DNA from 2 places in the Bacillus sp. V2I10 genome. Region 1 is predicted to be linked to the other one. Evidence: riboswitches for the same ligand, from Rfam matches in the RefSeq annotation. Region 1 holds a riboswitch; the other holds the start of a gene.
The links. A riboswitch is a leader RNA that binds a small molecule or an ion and turns the genes downstream of it on or off. The one in region 1 is predicted to bind glycine.
Positions count from the first base shown of each region.

Region 1 (8,338 bases):
TGGCTGCAAAAGCGCTAATGCCAGTGGATTAGCACTAACGATCAACATAGCTCCATCTCTCTCGGCAACTTTCTTAATTTCTGTTAAATCCTCAATAGAACCAAAAAAATTTGGATATTGAACAATAACAGCTGCTGTGTCTTTATCGATTTGTTCTTGCAGTTTCTGTAAGTCTGTACAGTCCGCAGCAAGATTTACCTCTTCCACTGTATACCTTTGACCATCTGCTACTGTCTCTAAGATGGCACGCGATTCCGGGTGAACCGCCCTTGATACAAGTACTTTCGAACGTCTTGTTGATGCAATGGCAAGTGATGCTGCTTCTGCAAGGGATGTAAAGCCATCGTACATGGAAGAATTGGCAACATCCATTCCTGTCAGCTCACAAACCATGGTTTGAAATTCAAAAATGGCTTGTAATTCACCCTGGCTAATTTCCGGTTGGTAAGGGGTATAAGCTGTATAAAATTCAGAACGGGAAATCATATGATTCACAACACTTGGAATGTAATGATCATAGGTGCCCGCACCAAGAAAGATCGGGTAGTGATTGGCATGTTTGTTTTGCGAAGCAAGCTGATGCATCTTTTTCAACAGAAGTGGTTCAGGAATCGCATTAGCTATGTTTAAATCCCCTTCCAGACGAATTTCATCCGGGAGATCTTCAAAAAGTTCATCTGTCGAAGAAATTCCTAGAAAGGACAGCATTTCCTCTTGATCTTGTTTTGTATCAGGAAGGTAACGATAAGTCGCTGTCATCTTATTCCTCTCCTTTATTCACAAACGTTTTGTATTGATCTTCATTTAGAAGTGCTTCTAATTCTTCTGAATTTGATATTTCCACTTCTACCAGCCATCCTGCTTCATATGGCTGTTCGTTAATCATTTCAGGCGCATCATCTAACTCCTCGTTTACCCGAACTACCGTACCGGATACAGGGGAATAGATTTCTGAAGCTGTTTTAACCGACTCGATCGTTCCCATTGATTCATTAGCCGTTACTTCATCATCCACTTCCGGATTTTCAACAAAAACGATATCACCTAATTGTTTTTGGGCATAATCAGAAATTCCAATACGCACTCGGTTTTCATCTAATTGCAGTACCCACTCATGTTCCTTGCTATATAATAAGTTTGCTATTGATTTTGTCATTGTCTTTCTTCCTTTCATCCACTTTTAAATTTTATAATATTCAGTTTTTACCAGCCGTAAAGTGCTGGCTTTTTCGTGCATGGTTATCTAAAAATAATCAATTTTTTTGAAATTGCCACACTCTTACTCTATTAAAAATGCTAATAACCTTTTTTATAGAACGGTGATTTTACCACAATAGCATCGACCATCCGCTTACGTATTTCTACTTTAAGTTGCGTTCCTATTTCAGCATATTCTGCTGATACAAGTGCGAGACCCAAGCTTTTCTTTAAAGACGGTGAATGGGTTCCGGATGTAATAAAACCTATTGCCTCTGCCCCTTCAGAAAACACTTTGTAACCGTGACGAGGAATGCCCCTTCCTGTCATTTCAATTCCAACTATTTTTCTTCTTAATCCTTCTTTTTTTTGTGCTGTAAGTATGTCTTTGCCGATAAAATTACTTTCTTTGTTCGTTTTAACAGCAAAACCGATTCCAGCTTCAAGAGGGCTGATTTCTTTTGTGAGCTCTTGACCATAAAGAGCAAGACGTGCTTCAAAGCGAAGAGTGTCACGTGCACCCAGTCCACACGGCTTTAAACCTGTTCCTTTTCCTGCTTCTAGAAGCTTAATCCAAAGTGCTGGCGCTTTATCCGCTGCTAAATAAAGCTCAAAGCCGTCCTCCCCTGTGTATCCCGTACGGGAAACAAGCACCTCCGTAATGCCATCCAGTTTGACATGTTGAGCAAAGTGGAAAACATGAATTCCCGATAAATTGATATCCGTTAGCTTTTGTAAAATGGCTTCCGCCTTTGGGCCTTGAATAGCAATCTGCGCGATTTCACTTGACATATTATGAAGCGTCACATCTCCTTTTATATGCTGCTTCATCCAGTCGTAATCTTTCTCAATGTTTGCTGCATTAATCACGAGTAAATATTTATCATTTCCCAGCTTGTAGACCAGTAAATCATCAACTGTCCCGCCAAATGGATAACACATCGCGGTATATTGTGCTTGATTGATGCTAAGCTTTGTTACATCGTTTGTGACAAGGTAATTAATAAACCTTTCCGCATCTTTACCTTCAACAAGCACTTCCCCCATATGAGAGACATCAAAAAGTCCTGCTTCCTTTCGGACGGCCTCATGCTCTTCTAAAATGCTTGAAAACTGTACTGGCAGTTCCCATCCTCCAAAATCAATGACTTTTGCGCCGTATTTTTCATATGTTTCAAATAGCGGTGTTCGCTTCAATCCGGTTACAATACTCATGGCTACACCTCCAATTAAGATCTCTTGCTAAATAATTTTTCTTTTACCTTTTTACCTGTTTCTGTCATTGCAAGACCACCAAGTGCTGTTTCTCTAAGTGTTCGAGGCATTTCTTTTCCAATCTTGTACATGGCTTCAATGACTTCATCACATGGAATGCGGCTTTCCACTCCTGCGAGAGATAAATCAGCTGCAGAAAAGGCAATGGATGTACCAATCACATTCCGCTTAATGCAAGGTACTTCAACAAGCCCTGCAACTGGATCACAAACGAGACCTAACAGTGATTTCAAAGCAATTGCTGTTGCATTCACCACTTGTTTTGGGGTGCCGCCTTTTAACTCAACTATGGTCCCTGCCGCCATCGCTGTTGCAGAACCGACCTCTGCTTGGCATCCTCCTGCTGCTCCTGATATAAAGGACCGGTTGGCAATGACATACCCAAGAGCACTTGCTGTAAACAATCCCATGACTAAGTCTCTGTAGGAAGTTCCGTCATTTTTGTGAAGCGAAAACAATACTCCGGGTAAAATACCGGCCGCTCCTGCTGTCGGAGTGGCCACAATGACTCCCATTCTTGCATTGCTTTCAGATGTCGCCAGTGAGAAAGTCATCGCATCGCTTATATAACTTCCTGAAAGTGAGTTACCTTGATTCACGTAATTGTTCATTTTAACGGCATCACCGCCAGAAATACCACTAGGTGCAGCTGAGGCATCTTTTTTACCGCTCTCAACAGCTTCCTGCATTTTAAGTAACCGTTCTTCCATCATGCGGATGATCGTCTCTTGATCTCTCCCCGATTTTTCTATCTCCATCATCAACATGACTTCACCAATCGTTTTCTGGTTTTGTGTACAAAATTCAATCAGCTCGTTCATTGACCGAATTTCCATCATGCACCCTCTAACGACGCTTTTTTCACCACATATGGGTGATAGCGTGCTGCGAGTAGCGAAAAGTCATCGCTAGTGCTTAAACGAATATCAAACATTTTATCGTCAATCATAAAGATTTTGGATAAGCCGCCCCCAAGGGAGGCACCACCTACTTTTACCAGCCATTTCCCTCGTTTCGCCGTAATGACCGTTGTATTCGGATGTTCAAAATAAGGGCAGCTGTCTTCAAACTGAATTTCGTAATATAGTCCATATTCTATAGTTTGCTCAATGGCATATTTAATCCTAGAGTCATCTGTATCCATGCCTAGCAATCCGCCAAGAAGGGCTTTATCTGTTCCGTGACCTTGATAGGTTTCTGCAAATGAATCGTAGAAAACAATGTTCGCCTCTTCCGGGCAACCACCTAATAGTTCATGAATGAACTTCCCAATCGATACAACACCAGCAGTATGAGAACTAGACGGCCCTACCATGATAGGGCCGATAATGTCAAAACAACTTTGAAATTCCATGATGTTTCTCCCCTCTTAGACCGTTATAGGCTGTTGAAACAATGGATATCCGTTACAAATCGCTTTTGTTGTTTCTTTTGCTTTTTCTAACACGACTGTATCTCCTTTACTCTTTAAAACAGCTGCGATCACTTCTCCGATTTTAACCATTTCTTCCTGCTTCATACCGCGTGTCGTTAAAGCTGCTGTTCCCATTCGGATGCCGCTTGTGACAAATGGGTTTTCAGTATCATAGGGAATCGTGTTTTTGTTGACTGTAATACCGGCTGCTTCTAGTAATCTCTCTGCTACTTTTCCAGTTAAATTCCAAGGACGAACGTCTAATAGAACGATATGGTTGTCCGTTCCACCCGAGACAAGAACCGCGCCTTCTTTCCTTAAAGTTGAGCCAAGTATTGCTGCGTTTTCAATGATTTGTTTAGCATAGATCATAAAGCTCGGTTCCAAGGCTTCTTTAAAGGAAACCGCCTTTGCCGCAATAATGTGCATGAGAGGCCCCCCTTGAATCCCTGGGAATACAGCTTTATTTATTTTCTTTATCATGTCTTCATCATTTGTTAAAATGATTCCGCCGCGTGGACCGCGCAATGTTTTGTGCGTGGTGCTTGTCACCACATCTGCATATGGGATGGGCGATGGATGAAGACCTGCTGCCACAAGCCCGGCAATATGTGCCATATCCACCATCAGTTTAGCACCAACTTGATCTGCAATTTCTTTAAAACGTGCAAAATCTATCGTTCTTGGGTAGGCACTTGTCCCCGCAATAATCAATTTTGGTTTTTCTTTTTTCGCGATTGCTTCAAGCTCATCATAATCTATCAAGTGAGTATCTTCTCTCACACCATAAGACACAATATCAAACCACTTCCCAGAGATGCTGACGGGACTTCCATGTGTTAAGTGTCCACCATGTGAAAGATTCATCCCCATCACTTTATCGTTAGGCTGAAGCAGTGCATAAAAAACAGCTAGATTTGCTTGTGCACCTGAGTGCGGCTGTACATTTGCATACTTGGCACCAAAAAGCTTGGTTAGACGTTCAATCGCTTTTTGTTCTGCCACATCCACATATTCGCACCCGCCATAGTAACGCTTCCCAGGATAACCTTCTGCATACTTATTAGTGAGGACAGACCCCATGGCTTCCATTACCTCTTTACTCACGAAGTTTTCTGATGCGATTAATTCTAACGTATTATGTTGTCTTTCTCTTTCACTTTCCATGGCATTATAAATCTCTGAATCATAGTTTTGCAGACTCATTAACATATCCTCCTCTAGTTTTTCTTCTAAGCTCCGTTTTTCCTTTCCTCACACAAAAAAGACAGAGGAAAGGCATGATAAATATCTTGCCTTTCCTCTGTCCTTTTTACCTGAGAGATTACCTTCTGTATGAAAATGTTACAAAAAATTCGGTCTTGTAACAACCTTTCATCAAAAAGATTCCCCTTTGGTGGCTTTTCAGCTCTCTCCAGAGGTGCGTCCAATTGCAGTCTTTTTTACCTGAGAGTTTCTATCCCAAGGTTATTTTGGGACTTGCTCCTTCGGTGCCGAATAGATTACTTCGGTCTCTCCCACAATCATCATCCGCTGTTATTATTTTACTTTATTAGTTGTATATTAACGGACTTTAATAAAAAATTCAATAATTATCTGAAAAAATTTTATTTTCAGAAATTATAACATGAACGATATAGAGCTTTTCTGACACATCATAAATATTCGTTGGACTTTCTTGGGTAACTGCCGTAGAAAACCAATTCTTCAAATTATTCAGCTTGTGGCCCTTACACTGGATTGGTCCTTCAAAAAGGTAGTAAAAAAAGACATCCAATCCTTTTTTCCTTAGAACATTAAGCTTTAAATTTAGGGGGATTAGTATTACCAACTGCACAGGTAACAATGGTTAGTATTCCATTTCCATTAGTCCGGGTATCTATGCTGCTATAGCTCATAAACCAATCGTTTGTTTATTACGTTAACAACAATAACAACAATAACAACATATATAATGATATATATGTTTTAGTATACAATAAAGTTAAAAACAACACAGTTCACATTGTTATTTTGAAACTTAATCTAAATAGGAAAAGTAGAATCTATCAAATGGATAGATTCAATCACCATGGTTATATGGAACAAAATTGTAAAATGGGAAATTCGTTAACCAAAGGGGGAAAGAGTAATAATAATGTATTTCTTTCAGATAAATCATATATGTCGACATATGTATTATCGTATATATCATCAATATAATTGTCTTCATTTTATGGTTAAATGATATGAAATCTAAAAAGTATACTCTAAATAGCTAACAGAGTGGTGTTTTTTAAACCCTGTAAGCAGTAATAAGATCGTTAAGCTTTAAACGGATCAATAAAGTGAGAGATTTTCTCTTCACTGAGATATAAGTAAGTCAATTCATTATTTGATTCCATATTAAGTAAACTGAAAGAATAGTATTTTTTGAGATAAATTAAAAATATTCTTGTTTAAAGACCATAACTGAAGGTTTCAATGAGTTTACACTTTAAATGTAAACTCATTGGTTATATATACCATGAAACTACCAAAACAAAATAATTGAATAGTCTGAAAATCATTAGTATAATAGAAAAAAGGTCAAGGAGTTGGTTTCCTATGGAAAGGAATTTGCTTAACATACCACCACAACCCGAAGTAAACGTCACGGATTCTGAATTTGCTGAAATGGTGTTAAACAAAGCCCTTCGTAATTTCCGAAAAGAGCAAATCCGAAAAGAGATTGACCAGTCATTACAGGATCGAAACAAAGAAGAATTCCTACGATTAACAGAGAAATTGAAAAATATTTCTTAAAATGTTGTATTATTTCGAGATGATTTTGAAATGAACTTAACATAATCAAATGTTATCGGCATACTAAAAAGGATCTTCGTTGAAGATCCTTTTGTGCTGGCTTATTTAATTAATGCACCCTTTAGTTCAACAATCATTATTTCACACCACCGTATAATTATCTTCCAATGTCCTTATTTTTGGTCAGATATTACTCCAAATGTAGAGGCTTTAATATATGTTTGTCCTTGTAATGATCCAGTTGCTCAGATGTCCCAGTTACAACAACTCCAATAATTTCCACATCACTTTTTTTCTCCTCTATAAAAAACTGGATAGCCATGTTCGGCTAATAAATCAATATACAAATTAACATATGTTTTGACATATATTAATTTGTATATGTCAAAAACATTATTAATAATAAATTATTGTTGCTACACTAAATTATATAACTAGTTACTAGTTATATAATGATGAAAAAATTGATACAGGATGAGAATTATGCTCATCCTGTATCAATTTTTGGTTTTAGAGTGGTGGCTTATGGATTGTTCCTTCCTGAAACAACTCTTTTAGCATGTGACGGGCATAACCTTTAGCCTGTCCAAATGTTACTTTTGCGGGTAACGGCGCTTCACTTGCATCCACAATAACATCAATAATACACGGTTTTTTTGCAGATATCGCTTTTTTCAATGCAGGTAGTAAATCCTCTGGGTGTTCTACATGATATCCTATTCCTCCGCAAATATCAGCATAACGGGCAAAATCTGGGTTATGTAAATCGGTACCAAATTCAGCATTGCCCATTACTTCTTGTTCGAATTTAATCATTGCAATTTTATGATTATTAAGAACAATTACTACAAGTGGAAGATTATATTTTACAGCGGTGACAAAGTCATTCATCATCATTTGGAAACCGCCATCCCCACAAATTGCAAATACCTGTTTATCCGGATAAGCGATCTTTCCAGCAATTGCTCCAGGTAAGCCGCATCCTAATGTTGCTAGCCAGCTTGAGATGACAAACTTTTGATTTGTCATGTTGAAATGGCGAGCCATCCATACAGTAACATTCCCTACATCGACAGAAAGAATGGCATCATCATCTGCAACTTTCTGCAGGGCACGAATGACACGCTGAGGTTTAATTGGTATTGAATCGTCTTGTTCCTGCTCATGTAATTTTTGCCGCCACTCTTTTAAATTTGCCTGACATTCATTAAGAAATGAACCATCATTATGATCTTCAACCAAGGTAATGAGGTTGTTTAAAGTTTGATAAGCATCACCTGCTAGTCCAACATCAACGGCATAACGTTTTCCGATCTGAGATGGGTCATTGTCTAAATGAATGGTTTTTGCATTTTTAGGTAGATATCCTGTAAATGGGAAAGATGTGCCAATCATAATTAACGTATCAGCTTCTTCCATTGCCAAAGTTGCTGGTTTGGTGCCAATTAACCCAAGTCCTCCTAAACAAAAAGGATGTTCATCTGGAATAACACCTTTACCGGGTAGACTAAGAACAATTGGCGCTTTCATTTTTTCAGCAAATGTAAGGAGAGATTGACTTGCACCTCTAGCTCCTTTTCCTGCTAAAATAACAGGCCGTTTTGCTTCGTTTAAGATTTCAATAGCTTTCTTTACATCTTTTTCTTGAGGAAGTATGTTGGACTGAAC
Region 1 covers NZ_JAUSYV010000002.1:174,333-182,670, forward strand. Annotated here, with positions in the region: gene gcvPA (aminomethyl-transferring glycine dehydrogenase subunit GcvPA) at 1-759, opposite strand, end outside; gene gcvH (glycine cleavage system protein GcvH) at 761-1,156, opposite strand; gene gcvT (glycine cleavage system aminomethyltransferase GcvT) at 1,297-2,412, opposite strand; gene sdaAA (L-serine ammonia-lyase, iron-sulfur-dependent, subunit alpha) at 2,427-3,308, opposite strand; gene QFZ72_RS28100 (serine dehydratase beta chain) at 3,308-3,826, opposite strand; gene glyA (serine hydroxymethyltransferase) at 3,842-5,092, opposite strand; glycine riboswitch at 5,187-5,307, opposite strand; glycine riboswitch at 5,310-5,416, opposite strand; gene QFZ72_RS28110 (IDEAL domain-containing protein) at 6,473-6,670, shown strand; gene QFZ72_RS28115 (pyruvate oxidase) at 7,181-8,338, opposite strand, start outside.

Region 2 (8,338 bases), on a different contig from region 1:
AGCATAATCATTTGAGCGCCCCTGCGCGATCCGCCTTGCTCAACTAAGTGCGTCAGCTTCGCAATATCATCAAGCCATGATACAGAACCTGACGATTTGCCGTTCACACCGCGTGCGAGTGTATTTCTTGGGCGCAGTGTTGAACCGTTTGTTCCAACTCCGCCGCCTCTGCTCATTATTTCCATTACCTGCTTCCGATGCTCGGATATGCCTTCGCGGGAATCCTGTACAAATGGCATGACGTAGCAATTGAAGTAAGTAACGTCCGTACCTGCTCCAGCTCCGTACAATACACGTCCTGCCGGTACAAAGTTCAATCCGACTAATTCCTTGTAGAACTTCTGGAACCATTCATTGCGCTTCTCTTCTGTCTTTTCAACAGAGGCAAGTCCTGTTGCATTTCGTTTTGCGATTTGCTCATAAAATACTTCAAGCGGCTTTTCAATGACATCAAGCGAGCGATAAATCACACCCGTTTCAACCTCTTCAGGCTTTTCAAGAGAAGGGCGGTACTCTTCTTCGACCTGTACACTTGCCATTTTCGTCTGCCAGTCTATTTCTAATATATAGCCTAGTCCTCTTGCAGGGAATTTAGGATCCTCTTTAATCGTCAGAACAACGAAGTCCCCTTTAGACAGCGTCAGCTTTTCGGTGTCTTTAAATGTGTATCGGTCAAGCATGACTAAACGGGATACACCTTTGTGAGTCAATTTCATATCATCAGTTATTGGGTGAACTTGGGGAAACAAAGAAATATCGTGATTCAGCTTGTCCACATCAAGTTTTAAATTTTCATTAAGTGCAACGGTCATTCAAACAACTCCCCTATCTATCTTGTACTTGATTTAATTTATCACAGAGCCACCTTTTTATCAATATATAGTATTATATTTTCGTTCGACAATACTATATATGGATAAACAGACAAACCTATTTTATTTTGTCAAATTGAAAACTGCATAAACGAAGCAGAAATAATGAGAAAAAAGAAGATAGGAACTTCATAATCACTTTTTTTGAAGAATTTTGTCGCTTGCAAATTCCGAAGAGAACGCGAAGTTAGAAAAATAAGGAATGATTTGAAATAATTAGAAATTTTCAGAAAAAATAAACAAAAGCGACTAAGGTTCAAGTCGCTTATCGTTTATAATTCCAATCATCGGTATTATACTTTCCAATTGCAATTTTCTCTACAAAAGCATGTTCTTCAGCTGTCAAGGTATAAGGTTCGAGTGAGATATTCAGACCTATCTCAAAGCCCTTTTTAAACGCATTCTTTGCTTCCTCCACTGTAACAGGATTCTTGCGCAAAGCATTGACAGCAACTGCCTTATTTTTGAAATTCTTCTGCATTCGTTCTTTTACCCGCTCGCTTGGGTACTTAAACAGATTAAAAAGCATTTCTTCATCTATATCGAGCAAAATGGAACCGTGCTGAAGAATGACTCCTTTTTGGCGCGTTTGTGCGCTCCCGGCCACCTTGCGTCCTTCTACAACAAGTTCATACCATGATGGTGCGTCAAAACAAACGGCAGACCGCGGATTCTTAAGCCCCTGTTTCTCTTCCTCCGTTCTCGGTACGGCGAAATATGCATCTAGCCCCAGTTCTCTGAAACCCTGAAGAATACCTTCTGAAATGACTCTATAAGCTTCGGTTACTGTCTTCGGCATTTCAGGATGGTCTTCTGACACTATGACGCTGTATGTCAGCTCCTTGTCATGCAGAACACCTCTGCCTCCTGTCGGTCTGCGCACAAAGCCCAGCCCATACTTTTTAACGGCATCAAGATCAATTTCTTTTTCGGCCTTTTGAAAGTATCCTACTGAAAGAGTAGCCGGGTCCCATCCATAAAAGCGAATTACCGGCGGGAAGATCCCCTGACTGTTCCACTCAAGCAGCGCTTCATCTAACGCCATATTATAGGACGGGGAACAATTCCCTGAATCAATAAATCTCCAAGTTTCCTTTGCCATCTTCATACCCCATTTTCCATGATAAGTATGTATTTCATTTTCTGTGCCTTACCTAGTCTATCAAAAAGAAGGCCAGGTTGAAAATAATTATGTCTTATTCATAGATGACAATTTGATCCTGCTCTTATATAATAGTATTTGTCCAATATTATTAAAGTTCATTTGAACTTGTCTTAGAAAAGTTGCTTATAAAGGAGTCGGGTCAGCTTGACAACATGGATTTTTTTATTGATTCTATTAGGTGCACTAGCAGCCTACACGATTTACTCTTATTTTTATCAGCGTAAAATCATGAAAACATTAACGGAAGAAGAATTCCGTGCAGGATACAGAAAAGCTCAGTTAATTGATGTCCGTGAGCCAAATGAATTTGACGGCGGACATATACTTGGAGCAAGAAATATTCCTTTATCCCAAATGAGACAAAGACATAAGGAAATCCGCAAAGATCAGCCTGTCTACATTTACTGTCAAAACACTGTCAGAAGCGGACGCACAGCTCAAATGCTGAAAAGAAAAGGCTATAATGATCTATACACGCTAAAAGGCGGTTTTAAGGGCTGGGGCGGTAAAATAAAAGCAAAGAAATAAGAGGAAGTCTGCAGTCTGTTCTGCAGACTTTTTTATGCATAAATAAAAAGGATCCGCTTGAAATGCGAATCCTTTTTGTGTGCCTTTTATTGCTTTTGATAACGCAAGATCGGTTTTCTTGCTGCTGTCGTCTCATCTAAGCGGCTGACAACTGTCGTATGCGGTGCTTCCTGTACAATTTCAGGATTTTCTTCTGCTTCTTTTGCGATCTGAAGCATTGCGTCAATAAATGAATCCAGCGTTTCTTTTGATTCTGTTTCAGTCGGTTCAATCATGATGCATTCTTCCACGTTTAATGGGAAGTAGATGGTAGGCGGATGATAGCCGAAATCAAGCAGCCTTTTTGCGATGTCCAGCGTACGCACCCCTAATTTTTTCTGACGCTTGCCTGAAAGAACAAATTCATGCTTGCAGTGCCTGTCAAATGGAAGATCATAGGCTTCTGAAAGTCTTCTCATCATGTAGTTTGCATTTAAAACGGCATACTCTGTCACCGCTTTTAACCCATCAGGTCCCATTGTCCGAATATACGTATAAGCACGGACGTTAATTCCGAAGTTTCCGTAGAATGGCTTCACTCGGCCGATGGACTGCGGACGATCATAATCAAACGTATATTTATTATCTCTTTTAACTAATACAGGTTTTGGAAGGTACGGAATCAGATCAGCTTTAACTCCAACCGGGCCTGATCCAGGGCCTCCGCCTCCGTGAGGACCGGTAAATGTTTTATGAAGATTTAAATGAACGACATCAAATCCCATATCGCCTGGACGGGCCTTGCTTAATACGGCATTTAAATTTGCACCGTCGTAATAAAGCTTGCCTCCTGCGTCATGTACGATTTTCGCCATTTCTAAAATATTTTCTTCAAAAAGTCCGAGGGTATTAGGATTCGTCAGCATAAGAGCAGCTGTATCTTCCCCTACCACACGTTTTAAATCTTCAAGATCTACAAGGCCCTTTTCGTTTGATTTAACCGTAACTGTTTCAAATCCTGCTACAGTAGCTGACGCTGGATTTGTGCCATGAGCTGAGTCAGGAACAATTACTTTTGTCCGGTTAAAATCGTTGTTGGCTTCGTGATAAGCACGGATCATCATCAGGCCGGTCCATTCGCCATGTGCGCCTGCTGCAGGCTGCAATGTAACCTCATCCATTCCGGTAATTTCAATGAGATGCTCCTGGAGATCATACATAAGCTCAAGGGCACCCTGAACTGTGCTTTCATCCTGCAGAGGATGGATATGGGCTAAACCTGCCATACGAGCTACATTTTCATTGATTTTAGGATTGTATTTCATTGTACAGGATCCAAGTGGATAAAACCCGGAATCTACTCCATGGTTCCTCTTGGAAAGAGCTGTATAATGTCTCATGATATCAAGTTCAGAGACTTCCGGCAGTTCAGCTTCATCTGCACGCAAATATTCACTTGGAATTAATTCATCTCCAGCGATTTCAGGGATATCCAATGAAGGCAAACTGTAGCCTGTTCGTCCTGGTTTTGTCAGTTCAAATATTAATGGCTGATCATGCTTATTCATGTCCATCCCCCAATTCCTTTACAAATAGGTCAATTTCTTCTTTTGTACGCAATTCAGTTACAGCTACAAGCATGTAGTTTTCAAGCTCCGGGTATACACTGCCTAAATCGAAACCGCCAATGATGCCCTGTTGAATAAGCTTTGCATTTACCTCTTTAATCGGTTTGTTTAATTTAATGACAAATTCGTTAAAAATAGCCCCTTCAAATGGAACCTCAATCCCATTTGCAGCAAATGCTTTTTTAGCGTAATTTGCTTTTTGGATATTTTGAAAAGCCATCTCTTTTACGCCTTTTTTTCCCAGTGCCGTCATGGCAACCGAGGCTGCCAAAGCGTTTAAAGCCTGATTTGAACAAATATTAGAAGTCGCTTTGTCACGTCTTATGTGCTGTTCACGTGCCTGAAGTGTTAAGACAAACCCGCGTCTGCCCTGTTCATCTGTCGTTTGTCCGACCAATCGTCCCGGCACTTTGCGGAGCAATTTTTGAGTTACAGCAAAATAACCACAGTGTGGACCGCCAAAAGCAGTAGGAATACCGAATGGCTGAGCATCGCCTGCCACGATATCGGCTCCAAATTTTCCTGGAGGTGTTAAAGCTCCCAGTGCAAGCGGGTTAGAAGACACGATAAACATGCTTTTTCCTGTATGAGCAATGGGTTCAATGTCTTTTAGCGGCTCGATTTGCCCGAAGAAGTTTGGATATTGCACAACCACAGCTGCAACATCGTCTGACATTTCTGCCTTCAAAGCTTCAAGATCTGTCACGCCATTTTTCACAGGTACTTCTACTACTTCAATGTACTGTCCCTTAGCATATGTTTTCAGAACATCCCTGCTTTCCGGATGAACTGCTTTTGAAACGATGACTTTTTTCTTTTTAGTCTGGCCGGCAGCAAGCATCGCAGCTTCAGCTAGAGAAGTTCCGCCATCGTACATGGATGAGTTTGCCACATCCATTCCAGTAAGCTCAGCAATCATCGTTTGAAATTCAAAGATAGCCTGAAGCTCACCCTGCGAAATTTCCGGCTGATACGGAGTGTAGGCTGTATAGAATTCTGAGCGTGAAATCACATGATCTACGATGATCGGCATGTAATGATCGTATACACCTGCACCAAGGAAAGAAGCATTGCTTCTTAAATCCTTGTTTTTAGAAGCAAGCTCACTCAGCTCCTTCACCAGTTCCGTTTCAGATTTTGCTTTCTTGATCTTATAATCCCCCTGAAAACGCACGCTCTCGGGAATGTCTGAGAAAAGCTCATCTATATGAGATACTCCGACAGCATCAAGCATTTCCTGCTGATCTTGTTCTGTCATCGGCAAATAACGATGTTTCATGGATGTGTTCCCCTTTCAAACTAGTTCATTTTTTTGGTCGTTTATAAAAAGGTGTTGAAACTGCAATTGCTTTTAAGCGTTTCTTGCGCACTTGCACAATCACTTCAGTGCCCGGTTCTGCAAATTCCTTTTTCAGCAGAGCCCAGCCTATATTTTTCTTTAACGTAGGAGATTGTGTGCCAGTCGTTACTTCGCCGATTTGTTCTTCTCCATGGTATACTTCATAACCATGTCGGGGTATTCCTTTGTCAATCATCTCAAGACCGACAAGCTTTCTTGCTGTTCCATTTTCTTTTTGTTCTTTTAAAATATCTTTTCCGATGAAGTCTGCCTCTTTATTCGGTTTTACAGCAAAGCCGATTCCCGCTTCAATCGGAGTAATTTCTTTTGTAAGCTCCTGTCCATATAAAGGCAGATTTGCTTCAAAGCGCAAGGTGTCGCGTGCGCCTAAACCGCACGGAAGAATTCCTTCATTTTTGCCTGCTTCTAAAATCGCTTTCCAAAGGGAAGGCGCTTCTGAAGATGGGCAATAGATTTCAAAGCCGTCTTCGCCTGTATAGCCTGTTCTGGAGACAAGAGCTTGTACATCATCGATTACAACGCCATCTTTAAATTTAAAAAACTTGATTTCACTTAAATCTGTTTCAGTTAATTTTTGAAGGATCGATTCAGCTTGTGGCCCCTGAATGGCCAGTTGTGCAACATTTGATGAAATATTATGCAGCTCTGTGTTTCCGAATTTGTGCGAGATGAGCCACTCATAATCTTTTTCAATATTTGAAGCATTCACGACTAATAAATAGTGAGTATCTGATTTTTTATAAATTAATAAATCGTCTACTGTTCCGCCATCTTCATAGCACATCGCAGTGTACTGGGCTCCGCCGTCTTTCAAAAGGGAAACATCATTCGTCATCGTCTTTTGAAGAAATGCAAGACTGTCTGCACCTGTCACTTCAATTTCACCCATATGCGAAACATCGAATAAGCCAGCTCTTTCCCGAACTGCCTCGTGCTCTTCTTTAATAGAAGAAAATTGAACGGGAAGATCCCAACCGCCAAAATCAATTGTCTTTGCACCATGTTCTTTATAAACATCAAATAATGGTGTTCGCTTTAAATCCGCCATAATCAAATCGCCTCCCCAAAAAAGTATAAAAAAAGGACAGAGACCCCCCTTTATCTAAAAAGGTAGTCTCTGTCCCTGCACCTGAAAGTTTACCTTGCCAAAAATAAGCAAAGCTTTCCCCTTTGGTGGTTTGCTGCTTTCACAAACTCTCTCCAGAGTTGCGTCAAACAAGAGTTCTTTTGCCTGAGAGATTCACAGATGTTTGCTCCTTCGGCGCTGCTTTTGCGGTTTCATTTATTAGAGCCGCCGGCAGTCTCTCCCCTTGCTCTCATTCGCTCATATTTTCTGTAAAACTGGTCATACTAAGAGATAACATTCTTTGACATTTTGACATTTTTGACAAAAGAACCATGCTAACTGAAAAGTAAGTATGTTAGCAACTTTCTTACTTATTAACATCCTACCATTATGAACAGCATTCATCAATCTATTTTTACACAAATATTAAACATATATTTTAGTTTAATGTTCGTGTTTAACTTGATTTATTTGTATTTTATCATAATAAACTACCAATTCACACCTTAAAGTGAACGATTCACCATAACAATACCTTTGCTTGAAAGGGCTGTCATTTATGAATGTAAAAATCAACTTTGATTCATCCTGGCAAGATACTTTTTTCAAAAAACTAGAAAATGATGGACCTTGGGAAAATTGGGAAAATTACAAACTCGCCTGTGAAGTACAAAAACATTTAATTGTTCCTTCGTTTGAAGGCTTGCAGGCTCCAAATCATCTGACAGACTTTACACCCCTGCCGCACCAATTAGAGGTTGCAAGACAGGTAGTTGAGCATATGAACGGCAAAGCGATACTTGCAGATGAAGTGGGCCTTGGAAAAACGATTGAAGCCGGACTGATTGTAAAAGAATACATGATCCGCGGCCTTGCCAAAAAGATCTTAATTCTCGTGCCGGCCTCTCTAGTTTCACAATGGGCAAGAGAACTGCATGAAAAATTTTATATACCTGCTGTTGAGCAGAAGAAAAGCTACGTTTGGGAAGCATGTGATGTGGTGGTTTCTTCAATTGACACCGCAAAACGAAGCCCTCACAGAGAAATAGTCCTTGCCCAGCAATATGATTTAGTCATTATCGATGAGGCTCATAAACTCAAAAATAATAAAACAAAAAACTATGAATTTGTTCAGAGGCTGAAAAAGAAATACTGCCTTCTTCTGACAGCAACTCCGATCCAAAATCGTGTTGAAGAGATTTTCAATCTTGTCTCTCTTCTCAAACCCGGTCATCTTGGAAACGAAGCTTATTTTTCAGAAGTTTTCTCAGCAAAAAATCGATCTCTTGAACATCATGAGCATCTGCAGGAGCTTGTCAACAAAGTAATGATCCGAAACCGCCGCGGCGATACTGGAATTGACTGGCCAAAACGCCATGTTGAAACGGTTCCGATAGACCTCTCTCCAACAGAACGAAATCTGTACACAGCTATATCAAGACTTAAATCATTCGGAACGGCTGCTGCAAGCATGTTTTCCATTATGACCCTTCAAAGAGAAGCATGCTCAAGCAGGGAAGCCGTTTATATGACACTAAAAAAAATGATCGATCGGCCTGCAGGTGAAGTCTCCCCTCTGCCTGAGCCAATCATCAGGGAATTGATGCAGTGCATTGATGAGGTTGACGGAAACACAAAAGCTCAAAAAGCAGTGGAGCTTATTAAAAGAATTGATGATAAAGTCATTATCTTTACTGAATATCGTGCCACTCAATTTTATCTGCAATGGTTTTTGCAGCA
Region 2 covers NZ_JAUSYV010000001.1:1,936,512-1,944,849, reverse strand. Annotated here, with positions in the region: gene QFZ72_RS09810 (vitamin B12-dependent ribonucleotide reductase) at 1-812, opposite strand, end outside; gene QFZ72_RS09805 (lipoate--protein ligase family protein) at 1,138-1,974, opposite strand; gene QFZ72_RS09800 (rhodanese-like domain-containing protein) at 2,194-2,565, shown strand; gene gcvPB (aminomethyl-transferring glycine dehydrogenase subunit GcvPB) at 2,652-4,112, opposite strand; gene gcvPA (aminomethyl-transferring glycine dehydrogenase subunit GcvPA) at 4,105-5,451, opposite strand; gene gcvT (glycine cleavage system aminomethyltransferase GcvT) at 5,477-6,580, opposite strand; glycine riboswitch at 6,742-6,852, opposite strand; gene QFZ72_RS09780 (DEAD/DEAH box helicase) at 7,158-8,338, shown strand, end outside.
Region 2: linked by a shared signal. The riboswitch ahead of gcvT (glycine cleavage system aminomethyltransferase GcvT) and the one ahead of glyA (serine hydroxymethyltransferase) in region 1 are both predicted to bind glycine.